Regions from separate parts of the Crenobacter cavernae genome, predicted to be linked through region 2. Evidence: riboswitches for the same ligand, from Rfam matches in the RefSeq annotation. Region 2 holds a riboswitch; the other holds the start of a gene.
The links. Region 2 has a riboswitch for glycine ahead of DWG20_RS08610 (amino acid permease). Riboswitches for the same ligand answer to the same signal wherever they lie in the genome.
Positions count from the first base shown of each region.

Region 1 (15,329 bases), 190 kb from region 2:
CCCGACACCTCGGGACGCGAAGGCAATGCACTGATGTTGGCGCGCTTCGGCGTGCACGCGATGGCGTTGCTGATCAACGACATGCTCAAGCTCGGCGCCGAGCGGCAGCGGATCGAGGCCAAGGTGTTCGGCGCCGGTGCGGTGCTCGAAGGGATGGACAAGTTGAACGTCGGCGAACTCAACGCCCGTTTCGTGTGCGACTATCTCGCGCGCGAGCAGATCCCCGTTGTCGCCGAGGATCTCTTGGGCGACAGCGCGCGCAAGGTCTACTTCTTCTCGAGCAACGGCAAGGTGATGGTCAAGCGCATCCTGCCGGACAAGCTGCCCGGCGTGGTGGCCGAAGAGGTGCGCTATCACCGTACGCTCGGCGGCGGAGACGCGGGAGGGGAAGTGGAGCTGTTCGTCGTCTAGCCCCGGCTGGGAAGAGGCCTCCGGGGCGAGATTCCGCGGTCGGGGCCGCGAGTGGCGGCTTAGGCGGCGGGACGCCGCGCAGCGCCGGCCGGCGTCGGCCCTATGTCCTCGCGCGAAGCGCGATCACCGATGGTGACCGCCGGAACGAATCAAGCATCCTTTTCCAGGTATTGCAGCTTGTCTTTCACCGAGATCCAGTCTTCGTGATCGGGCAGCGGGTCTTTCCGCGTCACGATCACCGGCCAGATCTTGGCGAGGTCGGCGTTCAGCGCGATGAACGCCTGTTGGTCGGCCGGCACGTCTTCCTCGGCGAAAATCGCCTCGGCCGGGCATTCGGCGACGCACAGCGTGCAGTCGATGCACTCGTCCGGGTGGATCACCAGGAAGTTCGGCCCCTCATAGAAGCAGTCCACCGGGCAGACCTCGACGCAATCGGTGTATTTGCACTTGATGCAGGCTTCGGTTACAACGTAGGCCATTGCTTCTGTCCTCTTTACTTTCAGAATGATCGACGCCACTGCTCGGCATTCTAGCCAAGCTTCTCTCGTATGTTCTTCAGTCTAGACAAGGCATCTTGTCCCGCCCATCGCTACCGCGGCCGTTTCGCCCCCAGCCCGACCGGGCTGTTGCACGCCGGATCGCTGACCACCGCCGTCGGCAGCTACCTCGAGGCGCGCGGGCGCGGCGGCGAGTGGCTGCTCAGGATGGAGGATCTCGACCCGCCGCGCGAGACGCCCGGCGCGGCAGCGTCCATCCTGCATACGCTGGAGGCGTTCGGTTTCGAGTGGGACGGCGAAGTTGAATACCAGAGCCGCCGTCATCATTACTACCGCGATGCGCTCGATGCGCTCATTGCCGCGGGCAGCGCCTACCCTTGCGCCTGCACGCGCAAGCAGCTGGCCGAAATCGCCCGGCGAGGTGTCGAGGGTTTCGTCTATGCCGGCACCTGCCGGCCCGGCCTGCCGGCGGGCGGCAAGGCGCGCGCCTGGCGGCTGAGGGTGCCCTGCGGCGAGGTCGCTTTCACGGATGCCTTGCAGGGCGAGATCCGCCAGGACGTCGCGAGCGACGTCGGCGACTTCGTGCTGCTGCGCGCCGACGGTTTCTGGGCCTACCAGCTTGCGGTCGTCGTCGACGATGCGTTGCAGGGCGTCACCCACGTGGTGCGCGGCGCCGATTTGCTGGTGTCGACGCCGCGCCAGATCGTGCTGCAGCGCACACTCGATGTGCCTACGCCCGCCTACTGCCACCTGCCGGTGATGGTCAACGCCGCCGGCGAGAAGCTCTCGAAGCAGACGCTCGCGCCGGCGATAACCGCGGACCACGCCGCCGCCGAATTGCGCCAGGCGCTCGCCCGCCTCAAGCACGCGCCGCCCGCCGGCTGCGCAACGTTGGCCGAGCTCTGGGACTGGGCGCGCGCGAACTGGGACCTGGCGCGCGTCGGCGCCGGGCCGGTGACCGTTGCCTGAAGGTCCGAAGCCTTGGCCAAGGTCGGGACTTAAGGTTCCCCCTCTAGGGCTTACCCTTGGAAAGGCTCGCCGCTGGTTTTCCAGCCTTGCCAAGCGTCGCGGCCGCCGTCGATAATCGCAGCATCATGCAGGAGAGAGCAGCGGTCTTCCCCAGACTCCCGCTGCCGCCGAAGGCGCAAGCGCACCCGCAATCGCTCAGGCAAAAGGACTGCATGTGTCGGGCAGGCGTCGCTTGCCCATCAACTCTGGAGAGCGGCGCTTCGAGCGCCCACCGAAGGGGCTAACGGCACCGTTATAAACGGTCCGGAAAATCTCAGGTGACGGGACAGAGGGGTGTGTTTTTCAGGTTTTGAACACCTCGAGGACACCCATGACCGTCGCCATCCAACGCACTCCCCTCAACGCCACCCACCGCGAATTTTCCGCCAAGATGGTCGATTTCGCCGGCTGGGACATGCCCATCCACTACGGCTCGCAGCTGAAAGAGCACGAAGCGGTGCGCGCCGACGCGGGGATGTTCGACGTCTCGCACATGGTCGTGCTCGACATCACAGGCTCCGACGCCGAACCCTGGCTGCGTCATCTCTTGGCTAACGACGTCGCCCGCCTCAGGGAAGCCAACAAGGCGCTCTATTCGGCCATGCTCAACGAGCAGGGCGGCGTCATCGACGACCTGATCACCTACCGCACCGCCTGGGGCTTCCGCATGGTGGTCAACGCCGCCACCCGCGACAAGGACCTCGCGTGGATGCAGCAGCAATCCGAAGGCCGCGACGTCGTGCTCACCGTGCGCGACGAACTCGCGATGATCGCGGTGCAGGGCCCGAATGCCATTTCCAAGGCGCTGTCGGTGCTGCCGCCCGACTGGGCCGACGCGGTGACCGCGCTCAAGCCGTTTTCGGCGCTGCCGTTCGGCGACTGGTTCGTCGCGCGCACCGGCTATACCGGTGAAGACGGCCTCGAAGTCATGCTGCCGGCCGCAGACGCACCGGCCTTCTTTAAAAGGTTGGCCGAGGCCGGCGTCGTGCCGTGCGGACTTGGCGCACGCGACACGCTGCGCCTGGAGGCCGGCATGAACCTCTACGGCCACGATATGGACGAGACCGTCAGCCCGCTGCAAGCCGGCATGGGCTGGACCGTCGCGTGGGCGCCCGAAGAGCGCGACTTCATCGGCCGCAAGGCGCTCGAAGCAGAGAAGGCCGCCGGCATCGCGATGAAGCAGGTCGGCCTGGTGCTCGAGGGCAAGGGCGTGCTGCGCGAAGGCATGAAGGTCGCAACCGAAGCGGGCGACGGCGTGATCACCAGCGGCACCTTCTCGCCGACGCTGAAATTCTCGGTCGCGATCGCCCGCGTGCCGGCCGCCACGGCCGACGCCGCACAGGTCGACATCCGCGGCCAGCTCGTCGGCGCGCGCGTGGTGAAACTGCCCTTCGTGCGCAACGGCAAACGCGTATTCGAATAAAATAGCCCATGCTGGGCGACTGCCGCCCCCGCGTGGGACACCGAATTGAATCGACAGGAGAACAACTCATGAGCCAAATCCCGGCCGACCTCAAATACGTAGCCAGCCACGAGTGGCTGCGCCTGGAAGCCGACGGCACCGTGACCGTAGGCATCACCGACCACGCCCAGGAACTGCTGGGCGACGTGGTGTTCGTCGAACTGCCGCAGGCCGGCAGGACCTACGCCGAAGGCGAACAGGCCGGCGTCGTCGAGTCGGTGAAGGCCGCGTCCGACGTGTATGCGCCGATCGCCGGCGAAATCGTCGAAGTGAATGCCGCGCTCGAGGCCAACCCGGAGCTGGCCAACAGCGACCCGTACGGTGAAGCCTGGTTCTTCAAGGTCAAGCCGAGCGACGCCGCCGACCTCGACGGTCTGATGACCGCCGACGCGTACGCGCAAGAAGTCGGCGCCTAAGTCAGCCGTATCAGCCCTGCCATGTGCAGGGCTTTTTTGTCCCGCGAAAAACGGTAGAAGAATCATGTCGCTCACCCAACTGTTCAACCGCAACGAATTCGTCTCCCGCCACATCGGCATCGACGCCGCCGACACCCGCGCGATGTTGGCCGAGCTTAACGTCGCGTCGATGGCCGAACTGATCGACCAGACCGTCCCCGCCGACATCCGCTTCGGCAAGAAGCTCGCGCTGCCGGACGCCGTGCCGGAAGCCGAGGCGCTCGCGAGCCTCAAGGCCGTCGCGAGCAAGAACACCGTCAACAAGTCGTTCATCGGCCTCGGCTACTACCCGACGCTGACGCCGACCGTCATCCTGCGCAACGTGCTCGAGAACCCGGGCTGGTACACCGCGTACACGCCGTACCAGGCCGAGATCGCGCAGGGCCGCCTCGAGGCGCTCTTGAACTACCAGCAGATGGTGACCGACTTCACCGGGCTGGAGCTGGCGAACGCGTCGCTGCTCGACGAGGCGACCGCCGCCGCCGAGGGCATGGCGCTCGCGCGCCGCGTGTCCAAGGTGAAGGGCAATGTCTTCTTCGTCGATGAGCGCGTGCTGCCGCAGACGCTCGACGTGCTCAAGACCCGCGCCGAATACTTCGGCTACGAACTCGTGCAGGGCCACCCGGAAGAAGCCGGCAACGGCGACTACTTCGGCGCGCTGTTCCAGTACCCGGGCGAAACCGGCGAGCTGATCGACCTGACCCCGCACATCGGGGCGGTGAAGGCGAAGGGCGGCATCGCCGTCGTCGCTGCCGACCTGATGGCGCTGGCGCTGGTGAAGTCGCCCGGCGAGCTGGGCGCCGACGTCGCCGTCGGCAACACGCAGCGCTTCGGCGTGCCGATGGGCTTCGGCGGCCCGCACGCCGCCTACTTCGCCTTCCGCGACGACATGAAACGCGCCGCGCCGGGCCGCATCATCGGCGTGTCGGTCGACACCCGCGGCAAGCCGGCGCTGCGCATGGCGCTGCAGACGCGCGAACAGCACATCCGCCGCGAGAAGGCCAACTCCAACATCTGTACCTCGCAGGTTCTGCTGGCCAACATCGCCGGCTTCTACACCGTCTACCACGGCCAGGAAGGCATCAAGCGCATCGCGACGCGCATCCACCGCCTCGCCGCGATCTTCGCGCACGCGGTGCAGGCCGCCGGCTTCAAGCTGGTGGCGACGCGCTTCTTCGACACCGTGCAGGTCAAGCTCGGCGCCAAGGCCGACAAGGTGTACGCCGACGCGCTCGCGGCCGGCTACAACCTGCGCCGCGTCGACGGCAGCGTGCTCGGCGTCGCCTTCCACGAGGCCGCCAGCGTCGAAGACCTTTCCCGCCTCATCGAGCTCTTCACCGGCCGCTCGGCCAACGTCGACGCGCTCGACGCCGAGACGCAGGACGCGATCCCCGCGTCGCTGCGCCGCGAGACCGCCTACCTGACGCACTCGGTGTTCAACACGCACCACAGCGAGCACGAGATGCTGCGGTATCTGAAACAGCTCGAGAACAAGGACCTCGCGCTGAACCACTCGATGATCTCGCTCGGCAGCTGCACGATGAAGCTGAACGCCACCTCCGAGATGATCCCGATCACCTGGCCGGAATTCTCCGAGATCCACCCGTTCGCGCCGCGCGACCAGGTTGCCGGTTACCTCGAGATGATCGAAGGCCTGGCCGAGCAACTGAAGGCGATCACCGGCTTCGACGCGATCTCGATGCAGCCGAACTCGGGCGCGCAGGGCGAGTACGCCGGTCTGATGGCGATCCGCCGCTACCACGCCGCGCGCGGCCAGGGTCAGCGCGACATCTGCCTGATTCCGCGCTCGGCGCACGGCACCAACCCGGCGACCGCGCAGATGATGGGCATGAAGGTGGTCGTCGTCGACTGCGACGAGAACGGCAACATCGACGTCGAGGACCTGAAGGAAAAGACCGAGGCGCACGCCGACGATCTGGCCGCGCTGATGCTGACCTACCCGTCGACGCACGGCGTGTTCGAGGAAGCGGTGCGCGAGATCTGCGAACTGGTGCACGGCCACGGCGGCCAGGTCTACATGGACGGCGCGAACCTGAACGCGCAGGTCGGCCTGACCCGTCCGGCCGACATCGGCGCCGACGTCAGCCACATGAACCTGCACAAGACCTTCTGCATCCCGCACGGCGGCGGCGGCCCGGGCATGGGCCCGATCGGGCTCAAATCCCATTTGGCGCCGTTCATGGCCAACCACGTCGTGTTCGACGTGCCGGGCTCGCAGCCCGGCCAGGGCGCGGTGTCGGCCGCACCGTTCGGCTCGGCGTCCATCCTGCCGATCTCATACATGTACATCGCGATGATGGGTGCCGACGGCATGAAGGAGGCGACCGAAGCGGCCTTGCTCAACGCCAACTACGTCACCAAGAAGCTGTCGGACCACTACCCGGTGCTCTATACGGGCAAGAACGGCCGCGTCGCGCACGAGTGCATCATCGACCTCAGGCCGCTGAAGGCGGAGTCCGGCGTCACCGAGGTCGACATCGCCAAGCGCCTGATGGACTACGGCTTCCACGCGCCGACGATGAGCTTCCCGGTCGCAGGCACCTTGATGATCGAGCCGACCGAGTCCGAATCGAAGATGGAGCTCGACCGCTTCATCGCCGCGATGATCGCGATCCGCGAAGAGGTGCGTAAGGTGCAGGACGGCGTGTGGCCGGCGGACAACAACCCGCTGAGGAACGCGCCGCACAGCAAGGCCGATATCGCCGGCGATTGGGACCGCCCGTACAGCCGCGACGAAGCTTTGTTCCCGCTGCCCTACGTGTTCGACAACAAGTTCTGGCCGTCGGTGAACCGCATCGACGACGTGTACGGCGACCGCAACCTCGTGTGCAGCTGCCCGGGCACCGACGCTTACGTGTAAGCCTAGTCCGAGCTTGCCAAGCAGACGGCGCCCCGCGGGGCGCCGTTTTTTTGTCTCTCGACGTTGGCCGAGCCGGCCTTGGCGATGAAAGCGTCAACCGTGCTTGATCATCACGTGGCGCGCGACGGTGTAGTCCTCGAGCCCGTACAGAGACAGGTCCTTGCCGTAGCCCGACTGCTTGAGGCCGCCGTGCGGCATCTCGGACACCAGCATGAAGTGCGTGTTGACCCAGGTGCAGCCGTACTGTAGCCGCGCGGCGGCATCCATCGCGCGGCCGATGTCGGAGGTCCACACGCTGGACGCGAGGCCGTAGTCCGAGTCGTTGGCCCACGCGACGACATCGTCTTCGTCGCCGAATCGCGTCACGCTGACCACCGGGCCGAACACCTCGCGCCTTACGACCTCGTCGTGCTGGTGCGCGCCGGCGAGCACCGTCGGCGCAAAGAAGAAGCCGGGGCCGGACAGCGGCGCGCCGCCGGCGACCGCCTCGATATGCGGCTGCGCGACGGCGCGTTCGACGAAGCCGGCGACGCGCGCGCGATGTTCGTCGCTGACCAGCGGCCCCATCTCGACGTCCTCGTCGTGCTGCGCGCCGACCTTGATCTTCGATACCGCCGACGCGAGGTCGGCGACGAAACGGTCGTAGATCTTGCTGTGCGCGTACACGCGGCAGGCGGCGGTGCAGTCCTGGCCGGCATTGTAGTAGCCGAAGGCGCGGATGGCCTCGATCACGGCCGCAAGGTCGGCGTCGTCGTAGACGATCACCGGTGCCTTGCCGCCGAGTTCCAGGTGGGTGCGCTTCATCGTCGCGACCGCCGCCTCGATCACCTTGCGCCCGGTCGCCGGGCTGCCGGTGATCGAGAGCATCCGCACGCGCACGTCGTTGATCAAGGGTTGGCCGACGCTCTCGCCGCGCCCGACGACGACGTTGACCACGCCCCTGGGAAAGAGCTCGGCCAACCATTCGCCAAGCAGCAGCGTCGTCAATGGCGTGATTTCCGACGGCTTGATCACGACGGTGTTGCCGGCGGCGAGCGCCGGCGCGAGCTTCCACGCGGCCATCATCAAGGGGTAGTTCCACGGCGCGATAGCCGCGACGACGCCGATCGCGTCGCGGCGGATCAGGCTGGTGTGGCCGGCGAGGTATTCACCGGCGGCCGAACCGGGCAGGCAGCGGCAGGCGCCGGCGAAGTAGCGGAACACGTCGGCGATGGCGGGGATCTCGTCGGCCAGCGCCGCCGCGTACGGCTTGCCGCAGTTCTTCGCCTCGAGCTCGGCCAACCTTTCGCCGTTGGCCTCGATGCGGTCGGCCAGCTGCAACAGCCGCGCGGCGCGGTCCTTCGGCGGCGTCGCGCGCCAGGCGTCGAACGCGGCGTCGGCGGCGGCGACCGCGGCGGACAGCTGCGCGGCGCTCGCTTCGTTGAGCTCGGCCAAGGTCGCGCCGGTCGCCGGGTCGAGCACCGGGTAGGCGTCGCCGTCGCCGGCGACGAGGTGGCCATCGATCAACATCGCGTTCGGCAGTTTCATGGTTCTCTCCGTGGGGGCGGCTATTTCTCGTCGCCGGTCTCGCGCGTCAGGCGCCACGCGGCGAGGATGGGCAGGGCGGTCATGAGCATCACCATCAGCGCGACGACGTTGGTGACCGGCACGTCGCGCGGCCGGCCGAGCTGGTTCAACAGCCAGATCGGCAGCGTCTTCTCGTGGCCGGCGGTGAAGGTGGTGACGATGATCTCGTCGAAGGACAGCGCGAATGCGAGCATGCCGCCGGCCAAGAGCGCGGTCGCGAGGTTGGGCAGCACGACCAGAAGCAGCGTCTGCCAGCCGTCGGCGCCGAGGTCCATCGACGCCTCGAGCTGCGAATGCGGCAGACGCCTTAAGCGCGCGATCACGTTGTTGTAGACGATGACGACGCAGAAGGTCGCGTGGCCGGTGACGATGGTCCAGAAGTTGGGGTTGACCTCGGCCAACCTGAACGCCGACAACAGCGCGATGCCGGTGATGATGCCGGGCAGCGCGATCGGCAGGATCAAGAGCAGCGTGATCGAGTCCTTGCCGGGGAAGGATTTCCGGTACAAGGCGCCGGCCGCCATGCTGCCGAGCAGGAGCGCGACGAGGGTCGCGACCGCCGCGACGCGCGCCGACAGCGCCAGCGCGTCGAACACGTCGTCGCGCGCGGCGGCCTCGGCGAACCAGGCGAGCGTGAAGCCCTGCAAGGGGAAAGAGAACGCGCTCCGTTCGGTGTTGAATGCGTAGAGCAGGATCACGACGATAGGAAAGTGCAGGAAGGCGAGCCCGGCGTAGGCGGCGATCCGCAAGGTCCACGGTGCGCGGTCGCTGTCAGAGCGCATCGAAGGCTCCCAGCCGGCGCGCGATCGCCAGATACACCGCGATCAGCACGATGGGCACGACGGTGAACGCGGCGGCGAGCGGAATGTTGCCGACCGTGCCCTGCATCGTATAGACCATGGTGCCGATGAAGAGGCCGGACGGACCGATGATCTGCGGGATGATGTAGTCGCCTAGCGTCAGCGAGAAGGTGAAGATCGAGCCGGCGACGACGCCGGGAAAGGCCATCGGCAGGATCACGAGGCGGAAGGTCTGCAGCGGCGTCGCGCCGAGGTCGGCCGACGCGGCGATCAGGCTGGCCGGTACGCGTTCGAGCGCCGCCTGGATAGGCAGGATCATGAACGGCAGCCAGATATAGGTGAACACCAGGAAGCGGCCGGAGTGCGACGTGGCAAGCGTGCTGCCGCCGACGTAGGGCAGCGTCAGCAAAGCCTCTACAAAACCGGCGAGCCCAAGCCGTTCGACGAACCACCACGCGATGCCGCCCTTGGCGAGCACCACCGTCCACGCGTAGACCTTGACGAGATAGCTCGCCCACATCGGCAGCATCACCGCGATATAGAAGAAGGCCTTCTCGGCGCCGCGCGCGTAGCGCGCCATGTAGTAGGCGATCGGAAAGGCGATGAAGGCGGAAGCGATCGTCACCGCCGCCGCCATCGCGAGCGTTCTCAGTACGATGTCGAGGTTGGCCGCATCGACGAGATGGCGGTAGTTGGCGAAGGTGACGTCGCGCGTCACCGCCATCGTGAAGTCGTCGAAGGTGTAGACGCTCTGGATCAGTAAGGTCGCGAGCGAACCGAGGTAGACGATGCCGAACCACGCGAGCGGCGGCGCGAGCAGCAAGAGGAGAAGCAACGTGTCGTGCCGGTAGAGCAGCGTGGAGACGCGCCGCGCCGCGCTTTGAGGGTTGGCCGAGCTTGTCTGTAGTGTCGCCATCGCTAACGTTCCAGCCAGTGGATCGCCGACGCGGGCCACGACAGCGTGACCGCCTCGCCCGGTTCGGCGCGAGCCGGGCCATCGTCGGCGGGCAGCAGCGCGGTCAGCCGCGTGCCGTCTTCGACCTCGACCTCGAAACGCTGCTGCGCGCCGAGGAACTGAACGTCGATCAGCGTGCCGGCGACGAGGATCTGTCCTTCGCCGTCCGACAGCGCGTGCGCCAGCGTCACCCGTTCCGGGCGGATCGAGAACGCCTGCGCGCGGCCGGCGAGGCGCTCGGCCAACGTGGGGTCGATCACGTTGCTGGTGCCGACGAAGTCGGCGACGAAGCGCGACGCCGGGCGAGCGTACAGCGCCTGCGGCGTGTCGACCTGTTCGAGTCGTCCGTCGGCGAACACCGCGACGCGGTCGGACATCGACAGCGCCTCGCCCTGGTCGTGGGTGACGAAGACGAAGGTGATGGCTAGCTTTTTCTGCAGGCGTTTCAATTCGACCTGCATCTGCTCACGCAGCTTCAAGTCGAGCGCACCGAGAGGCTCGTCGAGCAGCAGCACGCGTGGCCGGTTCACGAGCGCGCGCGCCAGCGCGACGCGCTGGCGCTGGCCGCCCGAGAGCTGGCCGGGCTTGCGGCCGCCGTAGTCGGCGAGCGCGACCATGTCGAGCGCGTCGCGCGCCTGGCGTTCGCGCTCGTGTCGCGCGACGCCCTTGACCCTGAGGCCGTAGCCTACGTTCTCGAGCACGGTCATGAAGGGGAACAGCGCGTAGTCCTGGAACACGGTGTTCACGTCGCGCTGATACGGGGGCTTGCGGCTGGCGTCTTCGCCGTGGATCAGCACGCGGCCGCGCGTCGGCAGTTCGAAGCCGGCGATCAGCCTGAGACAGGTGGTCTTGCCCGAGCCGGACGGGCCGAGCAGCGAGAAGAATTCGCCTTCCTCGATCGCGAGGTCGAGCCCGTCGACCGCGCGCACCGGCCCGTAGTGACGGCAGGCATCGATGAATTCCACCGCAGCCGGCATGCTGCCCTCCCTAAAGCAAGGGGCCGATAACGCGTCCCTATTTACCGCCCATGATCGCGATGTAGTCGCGCGTCCAGACGCTGTACGGCACGCAGCGACCCTGCGTCGCGCACTTGGCCTGCGGCGTCTTCCAGAAGCGCACCTGCGCGAAGCGCGCAAAGCCGTTGGTCTGGCAGAAGTCGCTGCCACTCGGGGCTTTTTGCTGGCACGCGTTGGGCACCACCGGGTTGGAGCCGAACCACTCGGCGAGCGACGACTGCAGCTTCGTGTTCAGCGAATATTCCATCCACTTGTACGCGCAGACCGGATGTTTGGCGTCGGTATGCAGCATCGTCGTGTCTGCCCAGCCGGTGGAACCTTCCTTCGGGATCACCGACGCGATCGGCTGCTTCTCGGCCTTCAGCGCGTTGACCTGGTAGCCCCAGGCGCTCGAAGCGACGACGCCCTCGTTCTTGAAGTCGTTCATCTGCACGGTGACGTCGTGCCAGTAGCGATGCTTGAGCCGGTATTGCTGGCGCAGGACCTTGAGCACCTCGGCGTACTGCTGCTCATTGAGTTCGTACGGGTCCTTGATCCCGAGCGCCGGGTTCTTCTTGGATAGATAGAGCGCGGCGTCGGCGATATAGATCGGCCCGTCGTAGGCCTGGATGCGGCCCTTGTTCGGCTTGCCGTCAGGAAAGGTCTGCGGCTCGAACACCACCGCCCAGGACGTCGGCGGCGTCTTGAAGATCTTGGTGTTGTACATCAGCACGTTCGGCCCCCACTGGTAGGGGACGCCGTAGTGCTTGCCGCCTACCGTGTGCCATGGCGCGTCGGTCAGCCTCGGGTCGAGCGACTTCCAACTCGGCACGAGCTTGATGTTGATCTCCTGCACCTTCTTGCCGTGGATCAGCCTGAGACTCGCGTCGCCCGACGCAGTGACGAGGTCGTAGCCGCCCTGGTTCATCAGGCTGACCATCTCGTCCGACGTCGCTGCGGTCTTGACGTTGACCTTGCAGCCGGTCGCCTTCTCGAAAGGCGTCACCCAGTCGTAGTTCTTGTCGGTCTCGCCGCGTTCGATATAGCCGGGCCACGCGATGAGGTCGAGCCGGCCTTCGGGTTTGGCGAGCGAGGCAGGCGGGGCGGCGACGCCGTAAGTGGCGTAGGCAGACAGCAGCACGAGAAACAGGGAACGCACCCGCATGGATTTCTCCTTGGTCGGTGCTGACGGGATGGGGTCGTCAGAGGGAGGCGGGCGGTCTTCGGGACTGGCGGTCTGACGATGTTCATGACAGATGGCGAAGGCCGACGCTGATTGTTTTATGCGTCGGCCTTAAGACAAAGTCAAAAATGGCAGGGGGAATCAGTCGGCGGCCAGCCGGTAGCCGACGCCGGTCTTGGTGAGCAGATACCGGGGCTTGGCCGGGTCGGCCTCGAGCTTGTGCCGCAGCTGCGCCATATAGATGCGCAGGTAGTGGCTGTGCTCGACCGCGTTCGGCCCCCACACTTCCTTCAACAGGTGTCTGTGGGTCAGCACCTTGCCGGCGTGGCGCGCGAGCTCGGCCAACAGCCTGAATTCCAGCGGAGTCAGGTGCACCGCCTCGCCTGACTTGCTCACCTTGTGTGCGGACAGGTCGATCGCCAGTTCGCCGGCCTCGATCACCGGATTGGCCGGCGCGGCCTGGTTCAGCCGGTGCCTGAGCGCGACGCGGGTGCGCGCCATCAGCTCGGCGACGCCGAACGGCTTGGTCAGGTAGTCGTCGGCGCCGGCGTCGAGCGACGCGACCTTGTCGGTTTCTTGATGACGCGCCGACAGCACGATCACTGGCACCGCGCTCCATTCGCGAAGCGAGCGGATCACCGTGACGCCGTCTGCGTCGGGCAGACCCAGGTCGAGCAGCACCAGCTGCGGCAGGTGGCGCGCCGCCTCGGCAAGGCCCTCGCGCGCGGTCTCGGCGTCGATCACGGTAAAGCCCTCGGCGACGAGGCTCGCGCGCAGGAAGCGGCGGATCTGCAGCTCGTCTTCGATGATCAATACGGGCGCGGCGGTGCTCATGCGTCAGGGTCTCCTTCTATCGAAAAAACGGGCGGCTCGCCGGGGCTAGGCAGGAACACCGAGAAACGCGCACCGCCTTCGGCGCGGCGGCTCGCCCTGATATTGCCGCCGTGCGCCTCTACGATCGCGCGGCAGATCGCCAGCCCGAGCCCTACGCCGCCGGCGTTGTCTTCCGGTCGCGCGCGCTGGAATTTCTCGAACAGGCTGTCCGGGTCTTCGACACCCAGGCCCGGGCCGGTGTCGTCGACGTAGAGCGTGACGCCCGCGGCGGCGACCTCGGCCGACAGCGTCAGAGAGCTGCCCGCCGGCGTGTATTTGACCGCGTTTTCCAAGAGGTTGACCAGCACTCGCTCGAGCAAGGTGCTGTCTGCGTAGACCAGCGGCAGGCCTTGCTGCAGGCGCGTCTCGAGCGGGTGCTCGGCCAACCTCGGGCCGAGCGCGTGGATCGCCGCGCCGAACGCCTCCTCGATCGGCAGCCATTCGGGCGCCATCGGCATCGCGCCGGCCTCGAGCCTCGCCATGTCGAGCACGCTCGCAACCAGCCGCGTCATCCGTTCCGCCTCGGCCTCTATGCCCTCGGCGAGCTGCCGGCGCTGATCTGCAGGCAGATCGCGCTCGGCCAGCGTCGACGCGGCGCCGACGATGCCGGCCAAGGGGCTGCGCAAATCGTGCGAGATCGACGTCAACAGCGAGTTGCGCAGCTTCTCGCTCTGCGACGCGACCTGCACCGCCTCGTTGTCGCGCGACAGCCTGACGCGTTCGAGCGCGAGCGCGACCTGAGCGGCGAAGGCGTCGAGCAGCCGCCTCTCGTCGGGCAGGGTCAGGTTGTCCTCGCCCTTCGGGCGCACCGCGAGCACGCCGAGCGTGTCTTCTGCGCCGGTGAGCGGCAGATAGAGCGCGTCGGCGCCGGGCAGCGTCGCGGTGCCCAGGCCGGCCGCCTCGCCGCGCTCGAACACCCATTGCGCGACGCCGAGATCGGCGCCGTGCAGCGATCCCATGATGCTGTCGCCGCCGGGGTGCTTGAGCCGGCCGTTCGCGTCGGGCAGCAGGATCACCGCCTGCGCCTGCTGGTGTTCGTTCAGGCGTTTCACCGCGGTCTTGAGCACGCCGGTCTCGTCCTGTTCGGACACCAGCGCCTGCACCAACTCGTACATCAGCGCGGTGCGCCGCTCGCGAAAGCCGGACAAGAGCGCCTGGCGGCGGATGTTGGCGGTCAGCCGGCTGATGGTCAGCGCGACGCCGAGCATCACCGCGAAGGTGAACAGGTACTGCGTGTCGGAGACGGCGAAGGTCAGGTAGGGCGGGATGAAGAAGAAGTCGAAAGCCGCGACGCTCGCGATAGACGCGAGCACGGCAGCGCCATGGCCGTAGCGGTAGGCGGCGAGCACGACGACCAGCAGGTAGAGCATGATCAGGTTGATCGGTTCGGCGATGTCGCGCACCAGCCAGGCGAGCGAGGTGACCAGCGCAGGTAATCCTAGGCCCCAGGCTAGCATCCCGCTACGTTGCTTGCGCAGCGCGGCGAGGTGTTCGACGCCGAGGTAGTCGCGGCTGGCGGCGAGCCACGCCGACAGCGCGGCGCTCTCCTGCGGCTTCTTCGCGATCAGCGTCAGGTCGATGTCGTCGGCGAGCTGGCCGATCCGCGCCGACAGCGTAACGCGCTGCCAGAAGCGGCGGCGCCGGCTCGCGTGGCCGAGCACGATGCGGCCGGCGTTGCGGCTGCGAGCGAAGTTGACCAGTTCCTCGGCGACCTCGTGGCCGGCAAGCGTCTGCACCCGAGCGCCGAGGCTCTCGGCCAACTTCATCGCCGCGGCGACCTCGGCCTCGCCGCCGAGCTCACGCGTCTCGACGTGCACCACCCACCAGTCGGCGCGCAGCGGCTCGGCCAACCTCTTGCCGGCGCGTACCAGCCGCTCGCCGTCGTGCGGGCCGATTGCGACCACCAGCCGCTCGGCCACCTGCCACACGTCGCCGATCGCCGCGCGGCGCCGGTAGTCGTGCATCTGCGCATCGACGCGGTCGGCGGTGCGTCTGAGCGCGAGCTCGCGCAGCGCGATCAGGTTGCCCTTGCGGAAGAAGTGGCTGGCCGCGCGTTCCGCCTGCTCGGGAATATAGACCTTGCCCTCGGCCAACCTCGTCAAGAGCTCGTCGACCGGCAGGTCGATCAGCTCGACCTCGTCGGCCTCGCCGAACACCCAGTCGGGCAGCGTCTCGGACACGCGGATGCCGGTGATGCGTCCTACGACGTCGTTGAGGCTCTCCAGGTGCTGGACGTTGAGCGT
Region 1 covers NZ_CP031337.1:1,969,305-1,984,633, forward strand. The annotation lists gene cheD (chemoreceptor glutamine deamidase CheD) at 1-411, shown strand, start outside; gene fdxA (ferredoxin FdxA) at 561-890, opposite strand; gene gluQRS (tRNA glutamyl-Q(34) synthetase GluQRS) at 960-1,877, shown strand; glycine riboswitch at 1,996-2,098, shown strand; glycine riboswitch at 2,113-2,216, shown strand; gene gcvT (glycine cleavage system aminomethyltransferase GcvT) at 2,248-3,339, shown strand; gene gcvH (glycine cleavage system protein GcvH) at 3,408-3,794, shown strand; gene gcvP (aminomethyl-transferring glycine dehydrogenase) at 3,859-6,714, shown strand; gene DWG20_RS09615 (gamma-aminobutyraldehyde dehydrogenase) at 6,808-8,241, opposite strand; gene DWG20_RS09620 (ABC transporter permease) at 8,262-9,062, opposite strand; gene DWG20_RS09625 (ABC transporter permease) at 9,052-9,996, opposite strand; gene DWG20_RS09630 (ABC transporter ATP-binding protein) at 9,999-11,012, opposite strand; gene DWG20_RS09635 (ABC transporter substrate-binding protein) at 11,050-12,195, opposite strand; gene kdpE (two-component system response regulator KdpE) at 12,355-13,047, opposite strand; gene DWG20_RS09645 (sensor histidine kinase) at 13,044-15,329, opposite strand, start outside.
Region 1: it holds a riboswitch for glycine, as region 2 does, so the genes downstream of both, gcvT (glycine cleavage system aminomethyltransferase GcvT) here and DWG20_RS08610 (amino acid permease) in region 2, are expected to answer to the same signal.

Region 2 (15,329 bases):
GAAGAAGGATTCGGTCGGCACGCTGAAGCCGAGGCGGCGCAGGCCCTCGGCCAAGGTCGCGGTCAGCCGGTGCACGCGGCGCGCGATCGTCTTCAGCCCTTCCGGCCCGTGGTAGGCGGCGTAGAGGCCGGCGATGATCGCGAGCAAGGCCTGCGCCGTGCAGATGTTGCTGGTCGCCTTTTCGCGGCGGATGTGCTGCTCGCGCGTCTGCATCGCCAGGCGCAGTGCTTGTCTTCCATGGCTGTCGACCGATACGCCGACGAGGCGACCCGGCATCGTGCGCTTGAACTCGTCGCGCGTCGCGAAGTAACCGGCGTGCGGGCCGCCGAAGCCTATCGGCACGCCGAAGCGTTGCGTGGTGCCGACCGCGACGTCGGCGCCGAATTCGCCCGGCGGGGTCAACAGCGTCAGCGCCAGCAGGTCGGCGGCGACGACGACCAGCGCGCCGTTGGCGTGCGCGGTCTCGGTGACGGAGCGGTAGTCGATCAGGTCGCCGTGCGAGCCCGGATACTGGAGCAGCACGCCGAAGGCTTCGAAGCCGGCGAGGTCGCGGCGCGGGTCGCCGACGACGACCTCGATGCCCAGCGGTTCGGCGCGGGTGCGGATGACTTCTATGGTCTGCGGGTGACAGTCGCGCGCGACGAAGAACACCTTGCTCTTCGACTTGGACAGGCGCTGGCAGAAGGTCATCGCCTCGGCCGCGGCGGTCGCCTCGTCGAGCATCGACGCGTTGGCGATCTGAAGGCCGGTCAGGTCGGTGACCATGGTCTGGAAGTTCAGCAGCGCCTCGAGCCGGCCCTGCGAGATCTCCGGCTGGTACGGCGTGTACGCGGTGTACCACGCCGGGTTTTCGAACACGTTGCGCAGGATCACCGGCGGCGTGTGGGTATCGTAGTAGCCCATGCCGATGAAGGACTTGAACACCTTGTTGCGCCCGGCGATCTTGGCCAGGCGCGTCAGCGCCTCGGCTTCGGTGCAGCCTTCCGGCAGGTCGAGCGGCTTGGCGAGGCGGATGCTTGCTGGCACGACCTGGTTCATCAGTTCGTCGACCGACGCGACGTCAAGCTCGGCCAACATCGCTTCTTTTTCGCTTGTATCGGGGCCGATGTGGCGGCGCTGGAACAGTTCGCGCTCGGTCAGTGCGGCGTAGGGTTGCTGGCTCATGGCGGTCTCCCGGGATCAGGCGAGGTCGCCGACCAGTTGCTGGTAGGCGGTTTCGGTCAGGAGACCGGCAAGCTCCTCTGCGTCGTCGAGCTTGACCTTGAAGAACCAGCCGTCAGAAAGCGGTGCGTCGTTGACGAGAGACGGCTCGCCTTCGAGCGCGGCGTTCACCTCGACGATGGTGCCGGCGACCGGGATCTTGATCTCGCCGGCGGCCTTCACCGATTCGATCGTCGCCGCCTCGTCGCCGGCGGCGAAACGCTCGCCGACCTTCGGCAGCTGCACGAATACGATGTCGCCGAGCTGTTCCTGCGCGAAGCCGGTGATGCCGACGGTCGCGGTGCCGTCAGCCTCGCTGCGCAGCCATTCGTGGGATTCGGTGAATTTGATGTCGCTCATGTCTCTCTCCTGACGGGTGAAGTGCGGATGAATCCGACGTCACGGTCAAGAAGACGGAGCGGGCGAATGCGGGGAAGGGCATCCGGAACGCGGGCGCGCACTTGACTTGACGTCGGTTGGCGCCCCCTCTGTCCGTTTGCCTGAGAGATTACGGTGACGGGGTGAGACCCATCGCCTTCCTTCGGCGAGGCGACCGGGCCTGGCGTGTCCACGATGGACGGCCTCGGTGCCTTCTCTCCAGAGAGCTCGTCGACGCGGCAGTCCTTTTGCCTGAGAGTTTCTGGGGCGATACCCCTTCGGCGCCGCCATTCAAGGCGATCTCTCCCGCTGCGTCACATAAGCTGATTGGCAATTTAATTAATCGGTTTTTGAATGTCAACCGGCCAAGTCGTAAAAAATCGGGGCCCGAAAGAAATATAAAAATCGCGCAGAGGGTAAATGATTAAGGGTTTTACCGGGGACGGAAACGCCCGTCAGGCGGGGATTTCGGCGGGGTGTGAAAAAAGGGCGACATAATGATTCGGCGAAAAGACAAGGGGGAACCCGCGTGTTTGAAAACGGCTATTGCGGTGCAATAACGGTGATGACGAGAAAATATTCAGTCGCGGCGTGGGAAACTGGATTTTGAAACGCTTGTTTTTGCTGCGAAGCACAAAATAAAGACGGTGCCGGCGCCGATTGACGCGAACGCACGTCGCTTCCTAGAGTGCGATCAGCCTAGCGAACGCAGCGGGAGAGATCGCCTTGAATGGCGGCGCCGAAGGGGTATCGCCCCAGAAACTCTCAGGCAAAAGGACCGTTGCGTTGATGGGCACTCTGGAGAGTAGGCCGCGGGACGTCGTCGCACAACCCGTAGGCCTCGCCGAAGGAAAGGCGCCGACGAGAGTCGGCGCCGTCAATCTCTCAGGCAAACGGACAGAGGGGGCATGCGCATCGGCCAGGGCCTGCCGTCGACCGACTGCAGGAACCCGGCCGGTCTCGGCCGCCGTCCGGCGGCGTCTCGCCCCCGTCTGAGGAGTCTTGCCATGAACACGTCACGCTAGCGCACTCCATCAGGTCGCGCCGGCCCACAAGGCCACCCGACCTTTCATCCGGCCCGCTCATCCGGCGGTCCGGTCCGTGCATCTTCTGGAGAAAGCCCCCGACAGCGTCCCCGACAGAGGGCTGCCCCGGGGTGGGAGAAATCATGCAGCAAACACCGCAACAAGAAACCTTACACCGCGGCCTCGAAGAGAGGCACATCAACCTGATGGCGCTCGGCGCCGCGATCGGCGTCGGCCTGTTCCTCGGCTCGGCCAAGGCGATCAAGCTCGCCGGCCCGGCGATCATGATCTCGTACGCGCTCGGCGGCTTCGCCATCTTCCTGATCATGCGCGCGCTCGGCGAGATGGCGATCCATAACCCGGTCGCCGGCTCGTTCAGCCGCTACGCTAAGGACTATATTGGCCCGCTGACCGGCTATCTGACCGGCTGGACCTACTGGTTCATGTGGATCGTCACCTGCATGGCCGAGATCACCGCGGTCGGCGTCTATATGGGGATGTGGTACCCGGACGTGCCGCCGTGGATCTGGGCGCTGTCGGCGCTGGTGATCATGGGCTCGGTCAACTTCATCGCGGTCAAGGCCTACGGTGAGTTCGAGTTCTGGTTCGCGCTGATCAAGATCGTCACCATCGTGCTGATGATCGTGTCGGGCGGCGGGATGATCTTCTTCGGACTCGCCAACGACGGGCAAGCGCTGGGCATCGCCAACCTGTTCAGCCACGGCGGCTTCATGCCCAAGGGCTTCGAAGGCGTGCTGATGGCGCTGCCGATGGTGATGTTCGCCTATCTGGGCGTAGAGATGATCGGCCTGACCGCCGGCGAAGCGAAGAACCCGAAGAAAACGCTCGCGCGCGCGGTCGACTCGGTATTCTGGCGGATTTTGATTTTCTATATCGGCGCGCTGTTCGTGATCCTGTCGATCTATCCGTGGAACGAGATCGGCGCCAAGGGCAGCCCGTTCGTGATGACCTTCGAGAAGATGGGCATCCCGGCCGCCGCCGGCCTGATCAACTTCGTCGTGCTGACCGCGGCGCTGTCGTCGTGCAACAGCGGCATCTTCAGCACCGGCCGCATGCTGTTCAATCTGTCCGAACAGTCTCAGGCGCATCCGCTGTTCGCGAAGCTCGGCAAAAACGGCGTGCCGAACGCCGCGGTGCTGGTGTCGTGCGTGCTGCTCTTGATCGGCGTCGCGCTCAACTACGTCGCGCCGGAAGAGGTGTTCACCTGGTTCACCGCCATCGCGACCTTCGGCGCGATCTGGACCTGGGCGGTCATCCTGTTGGCGCAGATGAACTTCCGCAAGACGCTGAGCGCCGCCGAGCTGGCCGAGCTGCCGAGCAAGATGCCTCTCTTCCCGTACGGCTCGTATATCGCGCTGGCCTTCCTCGCGCTTGTGATCGGCGTGATGACCTACTTCCCGGACACCCGCGTCGCGCTGATCGTCGGCCCGGGCTGGCTCGTACTGCTGATCGCGGTCTACTACGGCACGGGCATGCACCGCAAGACGGCCGAGCCGCGCCTGCAGACCGAGAGCCGCTGAGTCGCTCCCATCTTCACACATGCAACACGCAGCCCCGCCGTTCAGGCGGGGCTTTTTCGTGGCCGGGCGTTCGAGCCTCGACGTTGGCCGAGGCCGCGCCGGCGCCATTGGGGTCGGGGCCGGACGCAAAAAAGCCGGGCTTGCGCCCGGCCATCTCGCGGCCTCAGGCCGCGACCTTGCGCCGGGGCGAGTGGCTGCGCTGCTGCGTCTCCCAGTTCGCGGCCAGGCCGACCGGCGCGTCGGACGGCAGCAGCGGCGGCCTGCCGCGCACCAGGTCGGCGGCGCGCTCGGCCAACATGATGGTCGGCGCGTTCAGGTTGCCGTTCGGCTCGGTCGGGAACACCGACGAGTCGATCACGCGCAGCCCGGCTATGCCGCGTACGCGCAGTTCCGAATCGACCACCGCCATGTCGTCCTCGCCCATGCGGCACGAGCCGCACGGGTGCATGGTGCTTTCCATGTTGGCGCGCACGAAGGCGTCGATCTCGTCGTCGGTCTGAACCTGAGGCCCCGGCGCCAGCTCGACGCCGCGGTAGCGGTCCATCGCCGGCTGGCCGATGATCTCGCGCGTCAGCCGCACACAGCGGCGGAAGCCCTCGCGATCCTCCTCGCTCTCTAGATAGTTGAAGCGGATCTCGGGATGGACGTAGGGGTCGGCCGACAGCGCGCGCACGTGGCCGCGGCTCTTGGGCTTGTTCGGCCCGGTCAGCACCATGAAGCCGTGGCCCTTGAACGGCTTGTCGCCATCGTAGCGCATCGCCGCGGGCAGGAAGTGGAACTGGATGTCCGGCCAGCGCAGGCCGACCTCAGAGCGGATGAAGCCGCCCGCCTCGAAGTGGTTGCTGGCGCCCAGGCCGTCCTTGAACAGCAGCCAGCGCAGGCCGATCATCATCTTGCCGAACAGCCCCATCTTGCCGTTCAGCGTGACCGGCTCCTTGCATTCGTACTGGATGTAGATTTCCGAGTGGTCCTGCAGGTTCTCGCCGACGCCGGGCAGGTCGTGCTTGACGGCGATGCCGGCCTTCTTGAGCACCTCGGCCGGGCCGATGCCCGAGCGCTGCAACAGGTGCGGCGAGCCGATCGGGCCGGACGACACCAGCACCTCGCGCCGGCAGCGCACGGTATGGGTGACGCCGCCCTGGTCGTAGACGACGCCGACCGCGCGCTTGCCTTCCAGGATGATCTGCCGCGTCATCGCGTGGGTGACGACGGTCAGGTTCGGCCGCCGCATCGCCGGGCGCAGATAGGCGTTGGCGGTGGACCAGCGCACGCCGTTCTTGACCGTCATGTGCATCGCACCGAAGCCTTCCTGCATGTGGCCGTTGCAGTCCTCGGTCTTGATGTAGCCGGCCTCTGCGCCGGCTTCCACCCAGGCGCCATACAACGGGTTCTGCATATTGTTGCCGTTGTTGGTGCTCAGGGGGCCGTCGGCGCCGCGGTAGTCGTCGCCGCCGAACTTGTAGCTCTCGGCGCGCTTGAAATACGGCAGGCAGTTGCGGTAGCCCCAGCCCTTCGCGCCCAGTTCTTCCCACTCGTCGAAGTCGTAGGCGTGGCCGCGGATGTAGACCAGGCCGTTGATCGACGAGGAGCCGCCGAGCACCTTGCCGCGCGGGCAGTGCAGGCGCCGGTTGTCGAGGTGCGGCTCGGGGGTGGTTTCGTAGCGCCAGTTGAACTTCTTGGTGTTCATCGGCAGCGAGAACGCGCTCGGCATCTGGATGATGACGCTCTTGTCGCTGCCGCCGAATTCCAGCACCAGCACCGAGACGTTCGCGTCCTCGGTCAGGCGGTTGGCCAGCACGCAGCCGGCGGAACCGGCGCCGACGATGATGTAGTCGAATTCGTTTGCCATGATTCTTCTCTCCGTGGATGGCGCGGCCCGGGGCCGCTTACCAGCCTTCTCCCGTGGTGTATTGGGGGGTGGTCTTTTCGATGTGGCGGATGAGCTCTTCTTCCTTCTTGAGGTCGAGCGTCAGGCACAAGAGGTAGTAGGCGAGGCCCGAGACGACCAGGCCGACCAGCCAGGCCAGGTCGACGCTGCCGATCATCCGCGCCAGCGGGCCGACGTAGACTTCCTTGGGGCCGTTGAAGATGGTGAAGAACGGGATCATCGTGACAAAGCCGATCAGGTAGGCGAGCAGGCCGCGGCAGCCCCAGTGGCCGTAGAGGTTGTCGTGCGGCAGGAAGAAGTGCGGGATGGCGTAGCGGCCCTTGCGCACGAAGAAGTAGTCGGTCAGGTTGACGGCGGTCCACGGCACCAGGAAGTACAGCATCACCACCAGGTAGATGTTCAGCACCGACAGGCCCGAACCGGAGGTGTAGATGCTCATCGCCACGCCCAGCTGCAGGAAGACCACGAACAGGATGGCCCAGACGCGCACCTTGGGCGTCGGCTTGACCTTGCGGAACGAGTCCACGCCGGTGATCGCCGTCAGCTTGGCGCTGTAGATGTTCATCGCGATGACCGGCAGGAAGGCGATGATGGTGACGGCCACGACCACCGTGCCCAGTTGCGGTGCGACGCTGGCGCCTACGCTGTGGAGCGCGACCAGCACGTCGGTGGCGTGCAGGTGTTCGCCCAGCCAGCCGCCGACGGCGATCATCCACGCGCCGGACAGCGAGGCGCCGAGGAAGACGGCCGCGATCAGCTTGCCGCTCGAGGTGTTCTTCGGCAGATAGCGCGAGTAGTCCGACACGTAGGGCGCGTAGGCGATGTTGTAGCTGGCGCCGGCGGCGAACTGGGTGATGAAACCGATCCAGGTGAAACCCAGTGCAGCCGTGGCGGGCGCGTTGGCCACCGGAGGCGCGTCCTGGATCCAGCCCATCAGCACCGCCAGCGTCACGATGCCGTACAGCGGCAGCGACAGGAACAGCGACCACTTGAAGGTCTTGTGCATCCAGTCGTGGCCGAGGATGGCGAGGATCGTCGCCGGCACCGTCACCGCCAGTCCGACCTGCATCGGTCCCCACGCGAACAGCGTGTTGAGCCCCTGCATCATCAGCACCAGGTTGACGATGTTGAAGCCTGCGAACACGAACAGCGTCGCCAGCAGCACCAGCACCACGCCGCGGTAGCCGAACTGCGCGCGCGACTGGATCATTTGCGGCAGGCCCAGGTGAGGCCCCTGCGAGCCGTGGAAGGCCATGAACAGCGTGCCGAACATGATGCCGAGCGTGCCGGCGATCGTGGTCCACAGCGAACTCAGGCCCACGCTCGGTCCGACGAAGCCGATCGTCATAGTGAAGAAGGTGAAGTTGCCGACAAACCAGAACGGACCTTGCGTCGACAGCTTGTCGGTCCTCTCGTGTTCCGGAATGAAGTCGATCGAATGGCCTTCGATTTCCAGCCCGCCTTGTCCCTGAGACGCAGGCGTAGTGTGCGTACCCGATTTCATCGGTTTCTCCTCTGTATCCTTTGTCGTGCCGTCAGGTGCGCGCATCTCGCGCCGCCCGCGACGGCAAGGTTGGCCGAGCCAGGCTCGGCCAACGTCCGTCTTGTCATGCGCTTGCCCGTGGGCGGTGTACCCGCCTCTTTGTCAGGGCAGCGTGATCCACACGGCCTTGGTCTCCATCAGGTGATCGAGCTGTTCCGGGCCGAGGTCCTTGCCGAAGCCGGACTCCTTGAAGCCGCCGAACGGCATCGCCGGGTCTATCGTGCTGTGCGCGTTCACGTAGACCGAGCCGGCGTGAAGGCGCGGGATCAGGCCGTGCACTCGGCCGAGGTCGTTGGAGTAGATCGCGGCGGCCAGGCCAAACGGCGAATCGTTCGCCTGCGCCAGCGCGTCGTCGATATCGTCGAACGGGGCGGTCACCAGCACCGGGCCGAAGATCTCCTCGCGGACGATGTTCATGTCGTTGCGGCAGTGGGCGAAGATGGTCGGCTCGACGTAGTAGCCCGGCCCTTGCAGCGCGTGGCCGCCGTGGACGAGCTCGGCTCCCTCACGCCGGCCAGTGTCGATGTAGGAGACGACGCGGTCCTTCTGCAGCGCCGATACCAGCGGGCTGATGAAGCAGTCCGGATCCAGGCCTGGGGCGATCTTCAGCGTGGCGGTGTAGGCGATCAGCTCGTCGAGGAAGGCGTCGTACACGCTGCGGTGCACGTAGGCGCGGGTGCCGGCGTCGCACACCTGTCCCGAATTGAAGAATACGCCGTTGGCCACCGCGCGCGCGGCGGCCGCAAGGTCGGCGTCGTCGAGCACCAGCACCGGCGACTTGCCGCCCAACTCGAGCGTGACGCGCTTGATGCTGTCGAGCGCGGCTCGGCCAACGTTGCGGCCGACCGGGGTCGAGCCGGTGAAGGTCAGCTTGTCGATGCCAGGATGGGTGGCCATCGCCGCGCCGACCACGCTGCCGCGCCCGGTGACGATGTTGACCACGCCGTCGGGGATGCCGGCTTCTTGCACCAGCTCGGCGAAGCGCAGCGTCGACAGCGAGGTCAGCTCGGCCGGCTTGACGACGGTGGTGCAGCCGACCGCGAGCGCGGCGGCGAGCTTCCACGCCATCGTCTGCAGCGGGAAGTTCCACGGCACGATCGCGCCGACCACGCCGATCGGCTCCTTGCGCGTGTAGGCCAGATAGTTGCCCGGCAGCGACGGCTCGACGGTGCGGCCGTGCAGCTTGGACGCCCAGCCGGCGAAGTAGCGGAAGGTGTCGACCGTGCCCTGGATGTCGACGTCGCGCGCAGAGGCGACCGACTTGCCCATGTCGATGGCTTCGAGCTCGGCCAACTCGATGGCGTTCGCCTCTATCAGGTCGGCGAGGCGATGCAGCAGGCGCTCGCGCTCCAGCGGCTTCAGGCGTCGCCACTGCCCGCCGTCGAACTGGGCGCGCGCGGCCGCGACCGCATGGTCGAGGTCGTCGACCGTGCCGGCCGGGATACGCGTGATGACGCCTTCGGTCGACGGTTCGACCGAGTCGAAGAACTGGCCGTCGCCGCTTTCCAGCCATCGGCCGCCGATGAACATCTTCTGCGGCTTGGCGAGGAAGCGTCGCGTCGCCTCCGACACGCCGTATCGTTCCAGGTATTGCTGTACGACTGTATCCATGATCTTTCCTCTGTTTCTGACGCCCGCATCTTGGCGGCGGGCTCTGTCTGAATGGGTAGTGAACGTCCGGGGGAGGCTTAGCGTCCCGCCTTGGCCTGAGCACGGTCGTGGAAGATGAAGCCGAGGCTGTTCATCAACAGCTGCGCCGCGAGGATCGAGGTCACGTCTGCCTGGTCGTAGGCGGGCGCGACCTCGACGAGGTCCATGCCGACGATGTTGCCGCGGCTGCGCTTGGACAAGGCCTGGATGATTTCCAGCACTTCGTAGTACTGGAAGCCGCCGTGGCTCGGCGTGCCGGTGCCCGGCGCGATCGACGGGTCGAAGCCGTCGATGTCGATGGTGATGTAGTAGGGCACGCCTTCCGGAATGAGCGCGAGCACGCCGTCGGTGCCGAGGCGGCGCACGTCGCGCACAGACAGGATGTGCGAGCCGGCGTCGCGCGCGGCGTCGTAGTCGTCGCGGTTCGACGACGAGACGTTGCGGATGCCGAGCTGCGTCATGCCGCCGATGTGGTCCATCTCGGATGCGCGGCGCAGCGGGTTGCCGTGGCCGTAGCGCACGCCGTGGCGCTCGTCGACGAAGTCCAGGTGGGCGTCGAAGTGCACGATGTGGATCGGGCCGTGCCCTTCGTAGGCCTTGATCACCGGCGCGTGGATCGAGTGGTCGCCGCCGAGCACCACCGGCATCGCGCCCGATTCGAGGATCTTGCGCACCGCGAACTCGATGTTGGCGTTGCTCTTGGCCATATCGGTGTGGACGATGTCGGCGTCGCCGACGTCGACCATGCTCACCTGCTCGCGCGTCAAATAGGTCGTGTCGTCTTCGTGGTCGTAGGCGCCCGAGTGGCCGAACGAGAACAGCGTCGACGCCTCGCGGATGCCGCGCGGACCGAAGCGCGCGCCCGAGCGCCACTGGGTGCCCATGTCGTTCGGTGCGCCGAGGATGGCGACGTCGGCGTCGATGCGGTTCCAGTCGAGGCAGACCGGCGACTTGGCGAAGGTGCAGTGCCCGACGAAGGGCAGGTCGAGGCGGCCCGTTTCGTATCCGTTTTTTTCCATCTTGCATCTCTCCCATCAGGGTTTTCTACGATAAAGCGCCGCTTGATTGCGATCGGCTTTGACGTGAATATGGGCGAGGATTTGCATTGGGAAAATGCTAATCATCAGATGCATAAATCGGAATTTCCGAAGTATTCGGGAAGAGGAGGCGAACGATGATGCAGCTTCACGACGTCGACCTGAAACTGCTCAGGGTCTTCGTCACCATCGTCAAGTGCGGCGGCTTTTCCGCCGCGCAGGCGGCGCTGAACGTCGGGCAGTCGACGATCAGCGAACAGATGACCAGCCTGGAAACCCGGCTCGGCGTGAAGCTGTGCGACCGCGGCCGCGGCGGCTTCAGGTTGACCGAGCACGGCCAGGCGACCTACGAGGCGACGCAGCGCCTGCTGATGGCGGTAGAGACCTTCTGCATGGATACCGACCTCTTGAAGGAGCGCATCACAGGCCGGCTCTACCTCGGCATCATCGACAACACCATCACCGATCCGGAGTCTCCGCTGCCGCGCGCGACGCAGCGCTTCGTCGCGCGCGGGCACGACGTGCATCTGGACGTGTATATCGGCACGCCGGCTGAGCTCGAGGAGCGCGTGCTCGACGGCCGCCTGCACGTGGCGATCGGGCACTTCCCGATGCGGGTGCCCGGCCTCGCCTATTCGCTGCTGTACCAGGAGTCGGACGGCCTGTTCTGCAGCCGTCTCCACCCGCTCTACGAGAGCCCGGCTACCGACGCCGAGCTGTTCGACACGCTGGCGGCGAGCCGTATCGTCGCGCGCGGCTATCTGCAGCAGCGCGACCTGCAGCTGATCGGCGCCGCCAAGGCGGCCGCGACGGTCGACAACGTCGAGGCGCAGGCCATCCTGATCCTGTCCGGGGCCTACGTCGGTTTCCTGCCGGTGCACTACGCCGAGCGCTGGGTCGCGAGCGGCGAGATGCGCCGGCTCGAGCCGCAGCGCTTCGGCCTGATGTGGCCGTTCACCGCCATCACGCGGCGCGGCACGACCATCCCGCCCATCCTGCGCGTCTTCCTCGACGACCTCGAGGCGTGCACGCCGCAGGGCCGGCTGCAGACTTGAGCCTGTCGCTCAGGTCCTGCGCAGTTTTTCCAGCAGCCAGCTGCCGGCCGGCCCCAGCCGGTGGCTGCGCGACCAGACCACATCCACCGCCAGGTATTTCGGCCAGCCGGCCATCTTCAGTTTGACGAGGTCGTCGCGGCCGAAATGCTCGGCCAACCAGTCGGGCAGCTCCGCCCAGCCGAAGCCGAACGCCGCCATTTCCATCAGCAACAGGTAGTTGGGCGCCGACCAGCAGCGCCCGCCGGTCGGGCGCTGCGGCTTGTCGAGCACGGTGTTGAGGCGCAGCTCGCGTTCGCCCAAGAGCTCGTCCCGGTCCAGCTCGGCACGGCCGGCCAGCGGGTGGGTCTTGCCGACGTAGAGGCCGATCTCGGCCGGCGTGGCGAGCGTCGCGCGGCCGATGTCGGCCGGGTAGTCGGGCAGCGCGCCGACCAGGCCGAGCTGGGCGCGCCCCTGTTCGACGAGGTCGATCACGTCGTCGTGCTCGGCCACCATGCATTCTAGTTCCAGGTCGGGGTACTGCCGGTCGAGGTCGGCGAGCAGCGTTTCGTACGGGATCGACTGGAGGGCGGTATCGGACACCACCAGCGTGAGGCGCGCCTCCATGCCGTCCAGCAGCTGGCCGGCGTTGCGGCTCAGGCGGTCGTGCGCGGCGAGGATGTCCTCGGCGCGCGGCAACAGCTGGCGGCCGGCGTCGGTCAGCGCCGGCGGCCGCAGCTGCCGGTCGAACAGCGTCACGCAAAGGTCGATCTCGAGGTTGGCGATCGCCTCGCTGACGGTGGACTGACTCTTGCCGAGCTTGCGCGCGGCGGCGCTGAACGAGCCTAGCGTGGCGGCGGCGACGAAGGCGTGCAGGGCTTCTGGCGCGTAGTGCATATCGGTTTTTCCGATGGTTTCCTGCTTTGTAGTATCCAGCACGCCGATGAAAATAGCGTCAATTCTTCATTTACGGCAGGGAGGCGACGATGGATACCCGAAAAACGCTGCTGGAGCGCGCGCTCTTCGCGCTGGCCTTCGAGCTGTTGGCGGTGGCGATCTGCGCGCCGCTGCTGTCGTGGCTGATGGGCGGGTCGCTGGGCCACATGGGCGCGCTGACGCTGATGATGTCGCTCTTGGCGATGGGCTGGAACATGCTGTTCAACACGCTGTTCGACCGCGCCCAGCAAGGGCTCGGCTTTACGCGCACGCTGGCGGTGCGCGCCTTGCACGCGATGCTGTTCGAGGGCGGGCTGGTCGGCCTGGCGGTGCCGCTCGTGGCCTGGTGGCTGGGCGTCAGCCTCATCGACGCCTTGCTGTTCGACATCGGCATCCTGCTGTTCTTCCTGCCCTACACCATGGCGTTCAACTGGGGCTACGACGTGCTGCGCGCGCGCTGGTTCGCGAGGCGGGCGGTGGCCATGCCGTGCTGAGCGCGCTCCAAATGAAAAAGCTCGGCCAACCTGATACAAAGGTTGGCCGAGCTTTTTTCCGGAAAGGGTGGGCCATGCGGCGCGCCGCCGCTGCCGCGTACGGGCAGCCCGGAAACAAAAAAGCCCGCCGGATGCCGGCGGGCTTTTCATCTCTAATCTAGCGCTTACTTCACGTGCGGCGCGAGGGTGTGCAGCAGTTGGCCGAGCACCTTCGGGTTGCCGGCGACGATGTCGCCCGAGTCGAGCCAGCCGTCCTCGCCCTTCGGGTTGGTGACGATGCCGCCCGCCTCCTGCACCATCAGGCTACCTGCGGCGATGTCCCACGGCTTGAGGTTCAGCTCCCAGAAGCCGTCGACGCGGCCGCAGGCGACGTTGCACAGGTCGAGCGCGGCCGAGCCTTCACGGCGCACGCCGGCGACTTTCGGCAGCACGTCGCGGAACATCGCGAGGTATTGGTCGAGGTAGCTCATGTCCGACACCGGGAAGCCGGTGGCGATCAGGCATTCGTTCAGCGCGATGCGGCGCGACACGCGGATGCGGCGGTCGTTCAGGAAGGCGCCGACGCCTTTGGACGCGGTGAAGATGTCGTTGCGGTTGGGGTCGTACACCACCGCCTGCTGGATCTGGCCCTTGACCGCCAGCGCGATCGAGATCGCGTATTGCGTGTGGCCGTGCAGGAAGTTGGTGGTGCCGTCCAGCGGGTCGATGATCCACTCGTAGTCGGAGTTGCCCACGCCTTTGGCGCCGGACTCTTCTGCTAGAATTGCGTGCTTCGGATAGGCCTCGAGCAGGGTCTCGATGATGATTTCTTCCGCCTGGCGGTCCACGTCGGACACGAAGTCGTTCGCCTTTTTCTTTTCTACGCGGATCACGTCCAGATTCTGCGAAGCACGCTGGATATGGTTGCCGGCACGGCGAGCGGCTTTGACCGCCACGGTTAGCATCGGATGCATTGAGGCCTCAGTACGTTGCAACCCGCAGGCGCTCGGGCGCCTGACGAGTGGATGATGATCGGTTTAAGGAACGAAGAGCCCGGCCGAGGGGACGGGTTCTAGAAGATGGCGCGCATTGTAACCGGAAAACGCTGATGAATAAACCCCAAGTGCCTGATTTTCTGAAGAACATTCGCGTGGTGCTGGCCCGTCCGAGCCACCCCGGCAACATCGGATCGGCCGCGCGCGCGATGAAGACGATGGGGCTGACCAAGCTCTATCTCGTCGAACCGAAGACCTTCCCGTCGGCCGAGGCGGACACGCTCGCCTCGGGTGCGGTCGACGTGCTCGAGAACGCGACGGTGACGTCGACCTTGGCCGAGGCGCTGGCCGGCGTCACCGTCGCGTGTGCGCTGACCAGCCGCCGCCGCGAGCTGACGACGCCGCTGTCCACGCCGCGCGAACTCGCGCCCGACCTGATCGCGCGCGCCACGGCCGGAGAACAGGTCGCGCTGGTGTTCGGCAACGAGACCTTCGGCCTGTCGATCGACGAGGTCGAGCAGTGCAACCGGCTGATGACCATCCCCGGCAACCCCGACTACTTCTCGCTGAACCTGGCGATGGCGGTTCAGGTGCTGTCGTACGAGCTGTTCTCGCACGTCGACGTCGGCGTCGACTATTTGAAGACAGACGCCGAGGCGGCGACGCACGAGGAGGTCGACGGCTTCTACGGTCATCTCGACGAGACGCTCGAGGCGATCGGCTACTACCGTCGCCGCAACGGCGAGCGGCTGATGCGCCGGCTGAAGACGCTGTTCAACCGCGCCCAGTTGCAGCGCGAGGAGATCGACATCCTGCGCGGTATGCTCAAGCAGATGCAGCGCAGCGCAGGCGGACAGTCCGGCACCCGGTCCGACCCTGGCGAAGCCGACGAAAACGCCTGATTCGCGCGGCACGGCGCACCGGGGTAAAGTTCAGGAAAGACGTTCCTCCGAAAGGCTGACCGTGCCGCCCGTTCCGCCCGTCTCGTTCCCCCTTCTTTCCGCGCTGCCGGCCTGGCACGCGCGGCTGTTGACGCTGCGCCACCAGGCGGTGCGCGACCTCGCCTTCCTGCTGACCGCGCCGATGGGCTGGGCGGCGTCGAGCAACCTCGAACCGGCCCGGCTGCTCGGCGCCCGAGGTTGGCCGAGCCTTTCGGCGCTCGACGCCGATCCGGCGCCGCTCGAGCAATGGCTGCTCGCGCATCCGTCGGGCCGGCTCGGCCGCTACGCCGAGGTGCTGCTCGCGTACTGGTTCGCGCATGCGCCGCACGCCGAACTCGTCGCGCACAACCTCGCGGTGCGCGACGCCGCGCACCGCACGCACGGCGAATTCGACTTCCTGGTGCGTCTGGACGGCGAACCCTTCCATATCGAGCTGGCCAGCAAGTTCTACCTGATGCTGGGCGACGTGCCCGACAGCCTGATCGGCGCCAGCCTGCGCGACGCGTGGCGGCTGAAGGCGGCCAAGCTCGAGCGGCAGCTCGCGCTGCGCCGCCACCCGCTCGCCGCACCGCTGCTGCCGGCGGGCTTCACTCAGGCGGCGAGCGTCGCGCGCGTCACCGGCTGGCTCTTCATCAACGACGGCCTCGCGCTGCCGCACCCGCTGAACCCCCATGCTCCACGCGGCTGGTTC
Region 2 covers NZ_CP031337.1:1,775,548-1,790,876, forward strand. The annotation lists gene gcvP (aminomethyl-transferring glycine dehydrogenase) at 1-1,164, opposite strand, end outside; gene gcvH (glycine cleavage system protein GcvH) at 1,180-1,560, opposite strand; glycine riboswitch at 1,809-1,897, opposite strand; glycine riboswitch at 2,281-2,369, shown strand; gene DWG20_RS08610 (amino acid permease) at 2,747-4,144, shown strand; gene betA (choline dehydrogenase) at 4,308-5,993, opposite strand; gene DWG20_RS08620 (purine-cytosine permease family protein) at 6,031-7,536, opposite strand; gene DWG20_RS08625 (aldehyde dehydrogenase family protein) at 7,678-9,186, opposite strand; gene speB (agmatinase) at 9,264-10,244, opposite strand; gene DWG20_RS08635 (LysR family transcriptional regulator) at 10,400-11,317, shown strand; gene DWG20_RS08640 (LysR family transcriptional regulator) at 11,327-12,190, opposite strand; gene DWG20_RS08645 (multidrug/biocide efflux PACE transporter) at 12,280-12,723, shown strand; gene DWG20_RS08650 (inositol monophosphatase family protein) at 12,888-13,676, opposite strand; gene DWG20_RS08655 (RNA methyltransferase) at 13,811-14,599, shown strand; gene DWG20_RS08660 (DUF1853 family protein) at 14,661-15,329, shown strand, end outside.